Regions from separate parts of the Mesorhizobium sp. CA7 genome, predicted to be linked through region 2. Evidence: predicted binding sites of a transcription regulator. Region 2 holds the regulator's gene; each other region holds the start of a gene.
The links. Region 2 encodes HrcA, which represses chaperone genes, less so after heat shock. Its sites were predicted from a motif close to GTTAGCACTCNCNNNNNGNGAGTGCTAAC; they were not measured.
Positions count from the first base shown of each region.

Region 1: the regulator HrcA is predicted to act here: its motif matches at 1,308-1,336, upstream of groES (co-chaperone GroES).
Region 3: the regulator HrcA is predicted to act here: its motif matches at 1,835-1,863, upstream of groES (co-chaperone GroES).

Region 1 covers NZ_JAIUHH010000017.1:71,132-75,267, forward strand. Annotated here, with positions in the region: gene groL (chaperonin GroEL) at 1-883, opposite strand, end outside; gene groES (co-chaperone GroES) at 947-1,243, opposite strand; gene LB552_RS23985 (class I SAM-dependent methyltransferase) at 1,472-2,272, opposite strand; gene LB552_RS23990 (hypothetical protein) at 2,345-3,196, shown strand; gene LB552_RS23995 (SDR family NAD(P)-dependent oxidoreductase) at 3,205-3,966, opposite strand; gene LB552_RS24000 (LysR family transcriptional regulator) at 4,071-4,136, shown strand, end outside.
Region 2 covers NZ_JAIUHH010000024.1:16,844-20,979, reverse strand. Annotated here, with positions in the region: gene hemW (radical SAM family heme chaperone HemW) at 1-13, opposite strand, end outside; gene rdgB (RdgB/HAM1 family non-canonical purine NTP pyrophosphatase) at 10-702, opposite strand; gene LB552_RS27380 (VOC family protein) at 702-1,112, opposite strand; gene rph (ribonuclease PH) at 1,297-2,013, opposite strand; gene hrcA (heat-inducible transcriptional repressor HrcA) at 2,234-3,316, shown strand; gene LB552_RS27365 (hypothetical protein) at 3,388-3,585, shown strand; gene LB552_RS27360 (PQQ-dependent sugar dehydrogenase) at 3,716-4,136, shown strand, end outside.
Region 3 covers NZ_JAIUHH010000016.1:45,301-49,436, forward strand. Annotated here, with positions in the region: gene LB552_RS22985 (Hsp20/alpha crystallin family protein) at 1-241, opposite strand, end outside; gene LB552_RS22990 (Hsp20 family protein) at 330-806, opposite strand; gene LB552_RS22995 (usg protein) at 1,049-1,321, opposite strand; gene LB552_RS23000 (hypothetical protein) at 1,335-1,682, opposite strand; gene groES (co-chaperone GroES) at 2,013-2,327, shown strand; gene groL (chaperonin GroEL) at 2,389-4,017, shown strand; gene LB552_RS23015 (hypothetical protein) at 4,093-4,136, shown strand, end outside.

The DNA.
Region 1 (4,136 bases), on a different contig from region 2:
GGATGGCGATGTCTTCCAGCATGGCCTTGCGGCGGTCGCCGAAGCCCGGCGCCTTGACGGCGGCGATCTTCAGGCCGCCGCGCAGCTTGTTGACGACCAGCGTGGCCAGGGCCTCGCCTTCGACGTCTTCCGAGATGATGAGCAACGGCTTCGAGGTCTGGACGACGGCTTCCAGGACCGGCAGCATGGCCTGCAGGTTGGAGAGCTTCTTCTCGTGCAGCAGGATGTAGGCGTCCTCGAGATCGGCGACCATCTTGTCAGCGTTGGTGACGAAGTAGGGCGACAGGTAGCCGCGGTCGAACTGCATGCCTTCCACGACTTCCAGCTCGGTTTCGGCGGTCTTGGCTTCCTCGACGGTGATGACGCCTTCGTTGCCGACCTTCTGCATCGCTTCCGCGATCATCTTGCCGACCGACTCGTCGCCATTGGCCGAGATCGTGCCGACCTGGGCGACTTCCTCGGAAGTCTTGATCTTCTTGGCGGCCTTGCCGAGCGCCGTGACGACTTCGGTGACGGCGAGGTCGATGCCGCGCTTCAGGTCCATCGGGTTCATGCCGGCGGCGACCGCCTTGTGGCCTTCCTGGACGATCGACTGCGCCAGGACCGTTGCGGTCGTGGTGCCGTCGCCGGCGATGTCGTTGGTCTTCGAAGCGACTTCGCGGACCATCTGGGCGCCCATGTTCTCGAACTTGTCCTCAAGCTCGATTTCCTTGGCGACGGTGACGCCGTCCTTGGTGATGCGCGGGGCGCCGAACGATTTGTCGATGACGACGTTGCGGCCCTTGGGGCCGAGGGTGACCTTCACCGCGTCGGCGAGGATGTTGACACCGCGCAGCATGCGCTCACGGGCATCGCGGGAGAATTTTACGTCTTTGGCAGCCATGTTTTAGCTCCTGGCAGGGGCTCGGGAAGAGCCCGAAGATGAAGATTCAGGTGAGGCCGATGATCAGCCGATGATGCCCATGATGTCGGATTCCTTCATGATCAGAAGGTCTTCGCCATTGAGCTTGACTTCAGTGCCCGACCACTTGCCGAACAGGATGCGGTCGCCGGCCTTGACGTCCAGCGGCACGAGCTTGCCGCTTTCGTCGCGGGCACCGGAGCCGACGGCGATGATCTCGCCTTCCTGCGGCTTCTCCTTCGCCGTATCCGGGATGATGATCCCGCCGGCGGTCTTGGATTCGGATTCGACCCGGCGAACGACCACGCGGTCATGAAGCGGGCGGAACTTGGACTTTGCCATGTTTTCTTCCTCGAATGAGAACGGTGAGAACTGTTCCTCCATCCGGCGAGGCCGCCGGATATAAGTTAGCACTCACCAAAGGCGAGTGCTAACGTGGCGCTGAGATAGGCCGCTGGGTTGCCGGAGTCAAGGCGCGCGCAACGGGGCAGCGGCGCGAAATTTTTCTCGTGCGAGACGCAAGGCCGAAATGCACCGGCCATCGCGAGGCGCCGACGAGCAACCCGCCCGTTAGTCCAGGCGCCTCGGCGAACGCAGCACCAGCAACGGGCAGCGTTCTGCGAGCCCGTATGTGCCGGTCGAGGCCAGCCGGACGTCATCGAAGAAGGTCTGGGCTTCCTTGATCAGCGCTGCCGCCGGGGCGAAGCTGTAGACGACGGACGAGTTCCGGTAGACGTCGATGGTCCCGATGGTCGGCAGCTCCCACCCGGTTCGAGCCGACAGCTCCTCGCGGTCGGGAAACATCCTGTCGAATTGTTCGAGGATGCCCCTCACCGGTATCGTGTAATCAGGCGCTCCGCCGATGGCGGTCATTGCCACGCGCCATTTGAGTTCATGGAAGGTCGAGACGCCGCCGCTCAACGCCAGGGCGCGGACATCCTTCGGGTCGTCTGGAGTTCCGGGGGAAGCATAAAGCCTGATGGCGGCACGGCCGACGGATTTGAGTGAACGCGCAATCGACGCGAACAGCGTGCGTCTGAGGTCAGCGGCGCCGATGACGGAGAGACATCCATCGCCGATCAGCGCTTCGATGCTCGCGCCGGGAAACGGCAAGTCGAACCAGTCGCCCTGCACCGCCTTGCGCATATCGGTGTCGCCCGGCCAGATGCCGGCAATCATGTCGGGAGACTCGTCGACCGCCGTCATCGTGGCGCCGAGCCCGGCGAGCTCGGGCGTCACGCCGAGCATGACGACGTGCGATTGCGAAAGCTCGAGCTCACGTTCGTAGGCCTCGACCACCTGAGCCGGCGGCCGCAGCGGCGAGCCGAGCAACTGCCAGTGCTTGCGAATTGCATTCCAGTGCTCGGTCATGCAAACCCTGTATCGGTTAGGGCATTGTGTTCGTCGCATAATCGAAGGCGCATGATAAGCCAAGTGGGGCGCATGGCACGCATCGCCGTCATCACGCATGAACAAGACCGCTTCCAGACCCGGCGCGGGCTGCTGCTGCGCCGTGACAGCCCGTATATGCTCTTCGACCTGCTGGAGGAGCTGAAGCGCCGCGGCCATTCGGTGCGGGTCCTGCGCGGCACCTCGGCGAAGCCGGCCGCCGACATCGCGGTGCTGCATCTCGACGCGACCGTGACGCCGCCCGATTATGTCGACTATGCGCGCCGCTTTCCCTTCTGCCTCAATCTTGGGGCCGCCGACATCTCGAAACGCCGCGTCAGCGGCGCCGTGATTGGCCAAGGCGACGACTGGCAGGGACAGGTCATCGTCAAGAGCAGCCTCAACCATCGGGGAACGCCGGAACAGCAGCTGAACCGGCGCGCGCGGCGAGCCGGCAGGCCGGAGCCGTTTCCCGGCGTCCAAGCCTTCGAAAAATACGAGATCCATGCCTCGCTCGCCGATGTTCCGGCCGCGGTCTTCGAACGCCGGGATCTGGTCGTCGAGAAATTCATTCCCGAGCCGGAGCCGGACGGTTTTGGCGCCCGCTTCTGGCTGTTCTGCGGCGAGCGCGAGCGCTGCACCCGTCATGTCTCGCCGCAGAGCCTGGTCAAGGGCGACGACACCATCCGCCGCGAGGCGGTGCCCGTGCCGGACGAGCTGCGCGCGCTGCGGCGCCAGCTCGGCTTCGATTACGGCAAGTTCGACTTCGTCATGCATGAGGGCAGGGCGGTGCTGCTCGATGCCAACAAGACCCCTGGGCGTGCCAGGAACCTGTCGAGCTTCATCGCCGCCGGCAATGCCAATCTTGCCGACGGCTTCGAAGGACTGATCCGCCAGGTCAAGTGACCGATCGTCTAGATATTCATGCCCCCAGACACCTCGATGCGCTGGGCGTTGACCCAGCGATTGTCGTCGGAGAGCAGCGAGGCGATCATCGGCCCGATATCGTCGGGGACGCCGACGCGGCCGAGCGCGGTGACGCCGGCCACCATGCGGTTGATCTCGGCATTGTCGCGCACATGGCCGCCATTGAAGTCCGTGGCGATCGCGCCGGGCGCCACGGTGTTGGCGGTGATGCCGCGCTGGCCGAGCTCCTTGGCGAGGTAGCGCGTGAACACCTCGATGCCGCCCTTCATCATCGCATAGGCCGACGATCCGGGAGCAGCAAAGCGGGCGAGCCCGCTCGAGATGTTGATGATGCGTCCGCCATCATTGATCAGCGGCAGCAGCGCCTGGGTGAGGAAGAACACGCCCTTCAGATGGGTGTTCATCAGCGTGTCGAATTCCTCTTCCGTCGTTTCGGCGATCATCTTGCGCAGGCCGGTGCCGGCATTGTTGACGAGATAGTCGAAGCGGTCGCGCTGCCAGGTGTCCTTGAGGGTCTTCTTCAACGCCGCAACGGAAGCCGGGAAGCTGGCGACGGCGCCGGCGTCGAGCTCAAGCGCCGCTGCTCGACCGCCGGCAGCCTCGATCTCGGCGATTGCGCTCTTCGCCTCGTCGGCGCGCGAGCGATAGGTGACGATGACGTCGACGCCCCTCCGGGCAAGGTGGATCGCGGTGTTGCGGCCGAGGCCGCGGCTGCCGCCGGTGATGAGAGCAATGGGACGAGTGGTCATGGCGAATCTCCTTCTTTTGGATGGAGATGCATATACTCGCCTGCCTGATCGATATAATCGGCCATGGATTGCCAACACTATTCAGTCTGTGCGAACAATCGGCGATGGACCGGTTCGACAGCATGCGGCTCTTCACTCGCGTTGTGGAACGGCGCAGCTTCACCGCGGCC
Region 2 (4,136 bases):
GCACTGCGCTCATGCGGGTCCTGATCGCGCCAAATCCAATCTGGCCAAATTCAATCGCACTTCGGCGAATTTCTGAAAGGCGCGGGCGCGGTGCGAAAGCGCCGTCGCCTGGCCGGGCCTCCAGCCATGCTTTTCTTGTGCGCTCATCTCGCCAAAAGTCTTGTCGAAACCGTTGGGCAGGAACACCGGATCGTAGCCGAAGCCGAGCGTGCCGCGCGGCGGCCACACCAGCCTGCCTTCGGCCTCGCCGCGATAATATTCGGCCTCGCCGTCGGGAAAGGCCAGGCAGATGACGGCGACGAAGCGGCCGGTGCGCTGCGAAGGGTCCGTAGCGCCAACCTCCTGCAGCGCCACCTCGGTGCGCTGCATGGCCATGCCGAAATCCCTGCTGCCGTCCGGCGTCTCGGCCCAGTTGGCGGTATAGACACCGGGCGCGCCGTCGAGCGCGTCGACGCAGAGCCCGGAATCATCGGAAAGCGCCGGCAGACCGGTCGCCTTGGCGGCGGCATATGCCTTGATATAGGCGTTCTCCTCGAAGGTGGTGCCGGTCTCGTCCGGCTCGGGCAGGCCATATTCCTTGGCCGATTTCGCCTCGAATCCGAACGGCGCCATCAGGTCGGCGAATTCGCGCAGCTTGCCTTCATTGTGGCTGGCGACGACGATCTTTTTTTCCCCAAGGGAATGAAAAGGTTGCGAGTGCATCAGAAACCCCAGATCCTTGGCTCGGCGAATTCGATCGAATTGCCCGACGGGTCGCGGATATAGATCGAGTGCCCGCCCTGCGGCCATTCGAAATCGCTTTCGATGGCGATGTCGTTGGCGGCGAGATGCCTGCGCCATGCGGCGATTTCATCGGCGGTTGCCGCAAAGCAGAGGTGCCCTTCGCCGGCCGTGCCGTGCGGCGGCACCTTCAGCCGAGCGTCCGGCGTCGGCGGGATTTTCGTCGCCTCGGCGTTGAAGAGAAGCAGCACGCCGTCGCCGCAGCGGAAGAAGACGTGGCGCCCTTCGACCTTGCCCAAGGCTTCGAGGCCGATGATGTCGCGGTAGAAGGCTTCGGCGGCGTGTAGGTCTGTGACGTAGAGGGCGGATTCGAGAATTGCGGAGGGTATCACGAGGCCCCCCTCTCTGCCCTGCCGGGCATCTCCCCCTCAAGGGGGGAGATTAGCTGTGGCCGCGCCGGCACCTCTTCTGCAGCATTGGTGATTGGCGAAAGCCGGCGTGACATACAATCTCCCCCCTTGAGCGGGAGATGGCCGGCAGGCCAGAGAGGGGGGCCTAGGCTCGGCATTCGAAAACCTAAGCCACCGCCATCTGCTGCAGGCTCACCAGCCGCGAAATGCCCTTCTTCGCCAAGCCCATCAGCGCCGCGAACTGCTCCTCGGAGAAAGGCTCGCCCTCGGCCGTGCCCTGGATCTCGACGATACCGCCCTTGCCGGTCATGACGAAATTGGCGTCGGTGCCGGCCGAGGAATCCTCCAGGTAATCGAGATCGATGACCGGCTGGCCGTCATGAATGCCGCAGGAAATCGCCGCGACATGGTCCTTAAGCACCTTGGCGACGCTCACCATCTGGCGCGCTTCCATCCAGCGCAGGCAATCGTAGAGCGCCACCCAGCCGCCGGTGATCGAGGCCGTGCGGGTGCCGCCATCGGCCTGGATCACGTCGCAATCGACGGTGATCTGCTGCTCGCCCAGCGCCTGCAGGTCGACCACGGCGCGCAGCGAGCGGCCGATCAGCCGCTGGATCTCCAGCGTGCGGCCGCCCTGCTTGCCGGCGGAGGCTTCGCGCCGCATGCGCTCGCCGGTCGAGCGCGGCAGCATGCCGTATTCGGCCGTCACCCAGCCCTTGCCGGAATTGCGCATCCAGGCCGGCACCTTTTCCTCCAGGCTCGCCGTGCACAGGACATGCGTGTCGCCGAACTTCACCAGGCACGAGCCTTCGGCATGCTTGGAGACGCCGCGTTCGAAGGAGATGGCGCGCATTTCGTCGGCTTGGCGTTTGGAGGGGCGCATTCGGCCTTCTTTCTTGTCGTTTCCGGAATCGTGGCCGGCTTGTAGACGTATGCGCAGCATGGCGCAAAGGAAAACGAGGTCGCAACGGAAAACGGGCTGCGCGACCGCAAACGCGCCACCGGTGACCGCAAACGCGGCACCGTGTGACCGCGAGCGCGGCACCGGGTTGCGCCGCCGTAGCTTAAGTCTATATCTTTTCGGAAGGAGGTTTCTCGCCGGAATGAACAAACCAGTCGATCCGACGTCGCAGTCGCCGGTACTTCAGTCACTCGACATGCGCTCGCGCGATATCTTCCGGCGGATTGTCGATTCCTATCTGCGCGACGGCGAGCCGGTCGGCTCGCGCAGCCTGTCGCGCATCCTGCCCTCCTCGCTGTCGCCGGCCACCATCCGCAATGTGATGAGCGACCTCGAGCATCTGGGGCTGATCTACGCGCCGCATGTTTCCGCCGGGCGGCTGCCGACCCAGACCGGGCTGCGCTTTTTCGTCGACGCCTTCATGGAGCTGGGCGACCTTTCCGACGACGAGCGCCGCACCATCGAGGCGCAGGTGCGCGCCTCCGGCTCGGGCGCGACGCTGGAGCATATGCTGACCGAGGCCAGCCAGATGCTGTCGGGCATGTCGCGCGGCGCCGGCCTCGTGCTCGCCTCCAAGCACGAGGTGGCGCTGAAGCACATCGAATTCATCCAGCTCGAGCCCGCAAAGGCGCTCGCCGTGCTGGTGTCGCAGAACGGCGATGTCGAGAACCGCGTCGTCGACCTGCCGGCCGGCACCACCGTGTCGCAGCTGCACGAGGCGTCCAATTTCCTCAATGCGCATATCCGTGGCCGGACGCTGGCCGAGGCGCGGGCGGAAATCGCCCGCATCAAGGACGAGACCAGGGCGGCCCTCGACACGCTGTCGCAGGATCTGGTCGAGAAAGGCCTCGCGGTCTGGGCCGGCGCCGAAAGCGGCCTGCCGGCGCGCCTTATCGTGCGCGGCCGCGCCAACCTCCTGGAAAACGTCACCGCTCAGGCGGACATAGAATTGCTTCGCCATCTGTTCGAGGATTTGGAAACCCAGGACGGACTGCTGCAGCTGCTCGATCTCGCCGAAGAGGGGCCGGGCGTGCGCATCTTCATCGGCTCGGAGAACAAGCTGTTTTCGCTGTCCGGCTCCTCGCTGGTCGTCGCTCCCTATCGCGACAAGGACGCCCGCGTCGTCGGCGCGCTTGGCGTCATCGGGCCGACCCGCCTGAACTACGCCCGCATCGTGCCGATGGTCGATTACACTGCACAACTGATTTCCCGCATGCTTCGTTAGGTGTATCGATATTCAGGTGAGGCCGGCCTGACCTGAACCTCGACACAGCTGAGGGTGCTAAGGAGAAGAACATGGCGCTAGAATCGCTCAAGGCCCAGATCAGCCTGCTGCTCGAGGAGATGGTGAACCAGCCCGAGGACGAGCACGAGATCCAGGAGCAGCTGCGCGAGAAATTGAGGGAGATGCGCGCCATGGGCCTGCCCCTGCCGGCTGATCTCGTCGAATTGGAAAAGCGCCTAGACGACGATCTAGATGCCGAGGAGGCCTGAGGCCGGCGCTCTGTCAAATCGGCTTGCGCACGCTTCTCTTTTCGATCGTTAGCCCAATATGTTCTGTCTCCGGGGCCTTATCGACTGAGGCACCCGAAGGCAGGACATAGTGGCAGAGACGGAGAACAGCATGATGCGGATCGCCGGCCTTGCGGGCCTCGCGCTGGTTTTTGCCACGGCTGCCTTTGCGCAGCAGGCCGGTCAGCCCTTGCTCAGCGGCGAAAAAGCTTTCGGCGACTGGAAAGCCGACCGTCCGGGCGTGCGCCGGCTGCTGAAACCTGAGGATTTGCCGAAACCCGACATGACGGAGTCCGCTTCGAACGGCGGCGGCGTCACCGAGCGCCCCGAGGATGCGAAGCCAAAGCTTCCGCCTGGCTTTTCCGCCGAACTGATCGCATCCGGCATCGACAGTCCCCGCGTCGTGCGGGTGGCGCCGAACGGCGACCTCTTCGTTGCCGACAGCCGGGCGAACCAGGTGCGCGTCTATCGCCTGGCGGAAGGCAGCGCCAAGCCTACACAGGAGTCGATCTTCGCCAAGGGCATGACCCGGC
Region 3 (4,136 bases), on a different contig from region 2:
CGGCCATCACCTTGATCTCCTTCTCGCCGTTGGAGATCTCGACGCTCGGCCAACCGGCGCCGAGGGCGGAGACACCGCCAAAAGACGGCAACCGGCTGTCGAAGCCGCGGAAAACGTCGTCAAACAGGCGGTTCACCTCGCGATGCAGCGACAGGAACGGATCGCGCTCACCGTCGCGGAATATGCTTGGAAGCTGGTTGCCGTTGCTCCGGCCCCAGGGGATCAGATCACGGACACTCATGGTTTGCTCCTTTCTGTTCATCGGCTCGAAAAGCTCCTACGCGCCGGGCAGCGCCCGGCGCATAGCGCGGATGCGCTCACAGAAGCCCTCAGGCGGCGTGCTTCTCGGCTTCGATCTTCTTTGTCGTGCCTTTGAGCGTTGCCTTGTCGGCTGCGATTTCGATCCGCCGCGGTTTCATCTCTTCTGGAATTTCGCGCTTCAGATCGATCGTCAGCAGCCCATTGACCAAGCTGGCGCCAACGACCTTGACGTGGTCGGCAAGCTCGAAGCGGCGCTGGAATGCACGGCCGGCGATGCCACGATGCAGGTACTCGCCCTTGTCCTCGCCGGCTTTCTGGCCAGAGACCATGAGCATGTTCTGCTCCTGGGTAATGGCCAGTTCGTCCTGCGAGAACCCAGCCACCGCCATACTGATGCGGTAGTCGTCTTCTGCGGTCTTGGCGATGTCATAGGGTGGCCAATTGTCGACGGTCTCGATCCGGCTCGCCGTCTCGAGCGCGTTCAGCATTCGATCGAAGCCGATGCTCGACCGGAACAGGGGGCTGAAGTCAAACGTGGTTCTCATAGCTACATCCTCCATTGAGCAACATAGATACGAGGGGCGCCAAGGAAGCGGCGCCCCTTGACCTTGCCGGTCTCTCTCAAGCACCGGCGTAATCGATCTGGGAATTCAACACGGGCACGTCAAGGCCCCGCTCCGAAGCCGCCTTCAAGGTCGTGAAAGTCAGCCCCTTCGTCTGCATGCAGGCAGGCAAATCATGAATTGGAGGCGGCCGCACAACCACGACCGCCTTGCGGAGCTGATCTTCAATGGATCGCGATGATCCCGTCGACGGCCCGCCATTCCGATGCCCTGATGAGCCTATGATGGGCGACACGGACAGAATGCAAGGCGCCAGCCAACTCGCGCTCCCAAAAGCCCAGAAAGCCCCTCAGCGCCGGGAAATCCGGGGCAAGATCATAGTCCTGCCAGACGTAGAGCTGGAGCAGGCTGGGATGGTCGGGCAGATGATAATGGATCTCGGCAGTGGTCAAGCCATAGCCATTCATCTGCAAGCGGAATTCCCTGCTGACCGCCATCGCCTTCGGGCCCTCACGTGCTCAGCCGGTCGACCACCTGCCGGTGGTCGTCATCGGCAGGGCCGCTGGGCGGCGGAGCCAGCGCATCAAGCCGGCGCAGCGCATCCATGATGTCGTCGAAGGAGACCGGCCGCTCGGTGCCCGGCGGCTGGCGCAGCGCCGGCATCGATTCCACGGCGCAAGCATCGGACGCCCAGGACGAAAGGATCGCCCGCTTTTCCCATATGTCGAGCGAGCCGTCCTCCAGCACATCCCGCGGGTGCTGAAAATGCCTGGCCGGCGACAGCAGCCGGTCGAGCGAAAGGTCTGATAGTTCGGGAGCTAGGGAAGGAATGATCGGCGAAAGCGTCTGTCGGTCCATTTCTGTCCTCCGTCTCCAAAAACTCCTTGCTTCGGGTTCCAATTTCTCAGCGGTCCCGGCGCTGCCGGGCGCCGATAATCTTGTTCAACTCAATCGCGAATTCAAGCCTCTCCGTTATCGGAGCGGGCCAATTTACCGCATGTTTTCAGCGCGCTAGCACTCAACGGTCGAGAGTGCCAAAAAATTTGCGGTACCCCCTTGAAAGTAGATGAAGGCAAAATTAGCTCGACATGCGCGCGATGCCGAAAGGGTCGCGCTAGCCCCGCTCCGGTCCTGCCGGTCCGGAGCGGAGGAACTGCTCGCAATCTGTTTGTCCTGAAGGAGAACGATATGACGTTCCGTCCATTGCATGACCGCGTGCTCGTGCGCCGCATCGAGGCCGAAGAGAAGACGGCCGGCGGCATCATCATCCCCGACACTGCCAAGGAAAAGCCGCAGGAAGGCGAAGTCATCGCCGTCGGGCCAGGCGCCCGCGACGATAGCGGCAAGCTCGCGCCCCTCGACGTGAAGGTCGGCGACCGCATCCTGTTCGGCAAGTGGTCCGGCACCGAGATCAAGCTCAACGGTGAGGACCTGCTCATCATGAAGGAAAGCGACGTGATGGGTGTGATCGAGCAGGCCGAGACGCTGAAGAAAGCCGCCTGACCGGGGCTTCGACCGAACCGCAACCCAGTCAATGAAAGCTGCCTAAACAAGGAGTGATCCAATGGCTGCCAAGGAAGTCAAATTCCATTCCGACGCCCGTGAGCGCATGCTGCGCGGCGTCAATATCCTCGCCGACGCGGTGAAGGTGACGCTCGGTCCGAAGGGCCGCAACGTCGTCATCGACAAGTCGTTCGGCGCTCCGCGCATCACCAAGGACGGCGTCACCGTCGCCAAGGAGATCGAGCTCGAGGACAAGTTCGAGAACATGGGCGCCCAGATGGTTCGCGAAGTCGCTTCGAAGACCAGCGACCTCGCCGGCGACGGCACCACGACGGCCACCGTGCTTGCCCAGGCGATCGTTCGCGAGGGGGCCAAGGCCGTTGCCTCGGGCATGAACCCGATGGATCTGAAACGCGGCATCGACAAGGCCGTGGATGCCGTCGTCGCCGAACTCAAGGTCAACGCCCGCAAGATCACCAGCAACGACGAGATCGCACAGGTCGGCACGATCTCGGCCAATGGCGATGCCGAGATCGGCCGCTTCCTGGCCGAGGCCATGGAAAAAGTCGGCAACGAAGGCGTCATCACCGTCGAGGAGGCCAAGACCGCCGAGACCGAGCTGGAAGTCGTGGAAGGCATGCAGTTCGACCGCGGCTATCTCTCACCCTACTTCATCACCAACCAGGACAAGATGCGCGTCGAGCTCGAAGAGCCCTATGTGCTGATCCACGAGAAGAAGCTGGGCAATCTTCAGGCGTTGCTTCCGGTGCTGGAGGCCGTGGTGCAGTCCGGCAAGCCGATGCTGATCATCGCCGAGGATGTCGAAGGCGAGGCTCTGGCCACGCTGGTGGTCAACAAGCTGCGCGGCGGGCTTAAGGTCGCCGCCGTCAAGGCTCCGGGCTTCGGCGACCGCCGCAAGGCCATGCTGGAGGACATCGCCATCCTCACCGGCGGCACGGCCATCAGTGAGGATCTCGGCATCAAGCTGGAGAACGTCACGCTGGAGATGCTCGGCCGCGCCAAGAAGGTCGCGATCGAGAAGGAGAACACCACCATCGTCGATGGTGCCGGCAAGAAGGAGGAGATCCAGGGCCGCATCACGCAAATCAAGGCGCAGATCGAGGAGACCACCTCCGACTATGATCGCGAGAAGCTGCAGGAGCGGCTGGCCAAGCTCGCCGGCGGCGTTGCCGTGATCCGCGTCGGCGGCGCGACGGAAGTCGAGGTCAAGGAGAAGAAGGACCGCGTCGACGACGCGCTGCACGCCACGCGCGCGGCGGTCGAGGAAGGTATCCTGCCCGGCGGCGGCGTTGCCCTGCTCAGGGCGGCCAAGGCGCTCGACGCGGTCGCCGTCGACAATCCGGACCAGAGATACGGCGTCGACATCGTGCGGCGCGCGATCGAGGCTCCAGCGCGCCAGATCGCCGAGAACAGCGGGTCGGAAGGTTCGATCATCGTCGGCAAGCTGCGCGAGAAGACCGAATTCGCCTATGGCTGGAACGCCCAGACCGGCGAATATGGCGACCTCTACAAACAGGGCGTCATCGATCCCGCCAAGGTCGTGCGCACCGCGCTGCAGGATGCGGCCTCGGTTGCCGGACTGCTCGTCACCACCGAGGCCATGGTGGCCGAGAAACCGAAGAAGGAGGCCGCTCCGGCCATGCCGGCCGGCGCCGGCATGGACTTCTGAGACGCCGACGGGAGCCCGCTTCCGCAACGGGAGCGGGCGTTTCGAAACGCACGATGGGAGGCCCTTATGGATATGATGAGCGGCAATGGCTCGGTTCCGGCGCCGACGCGCCCGGCAAG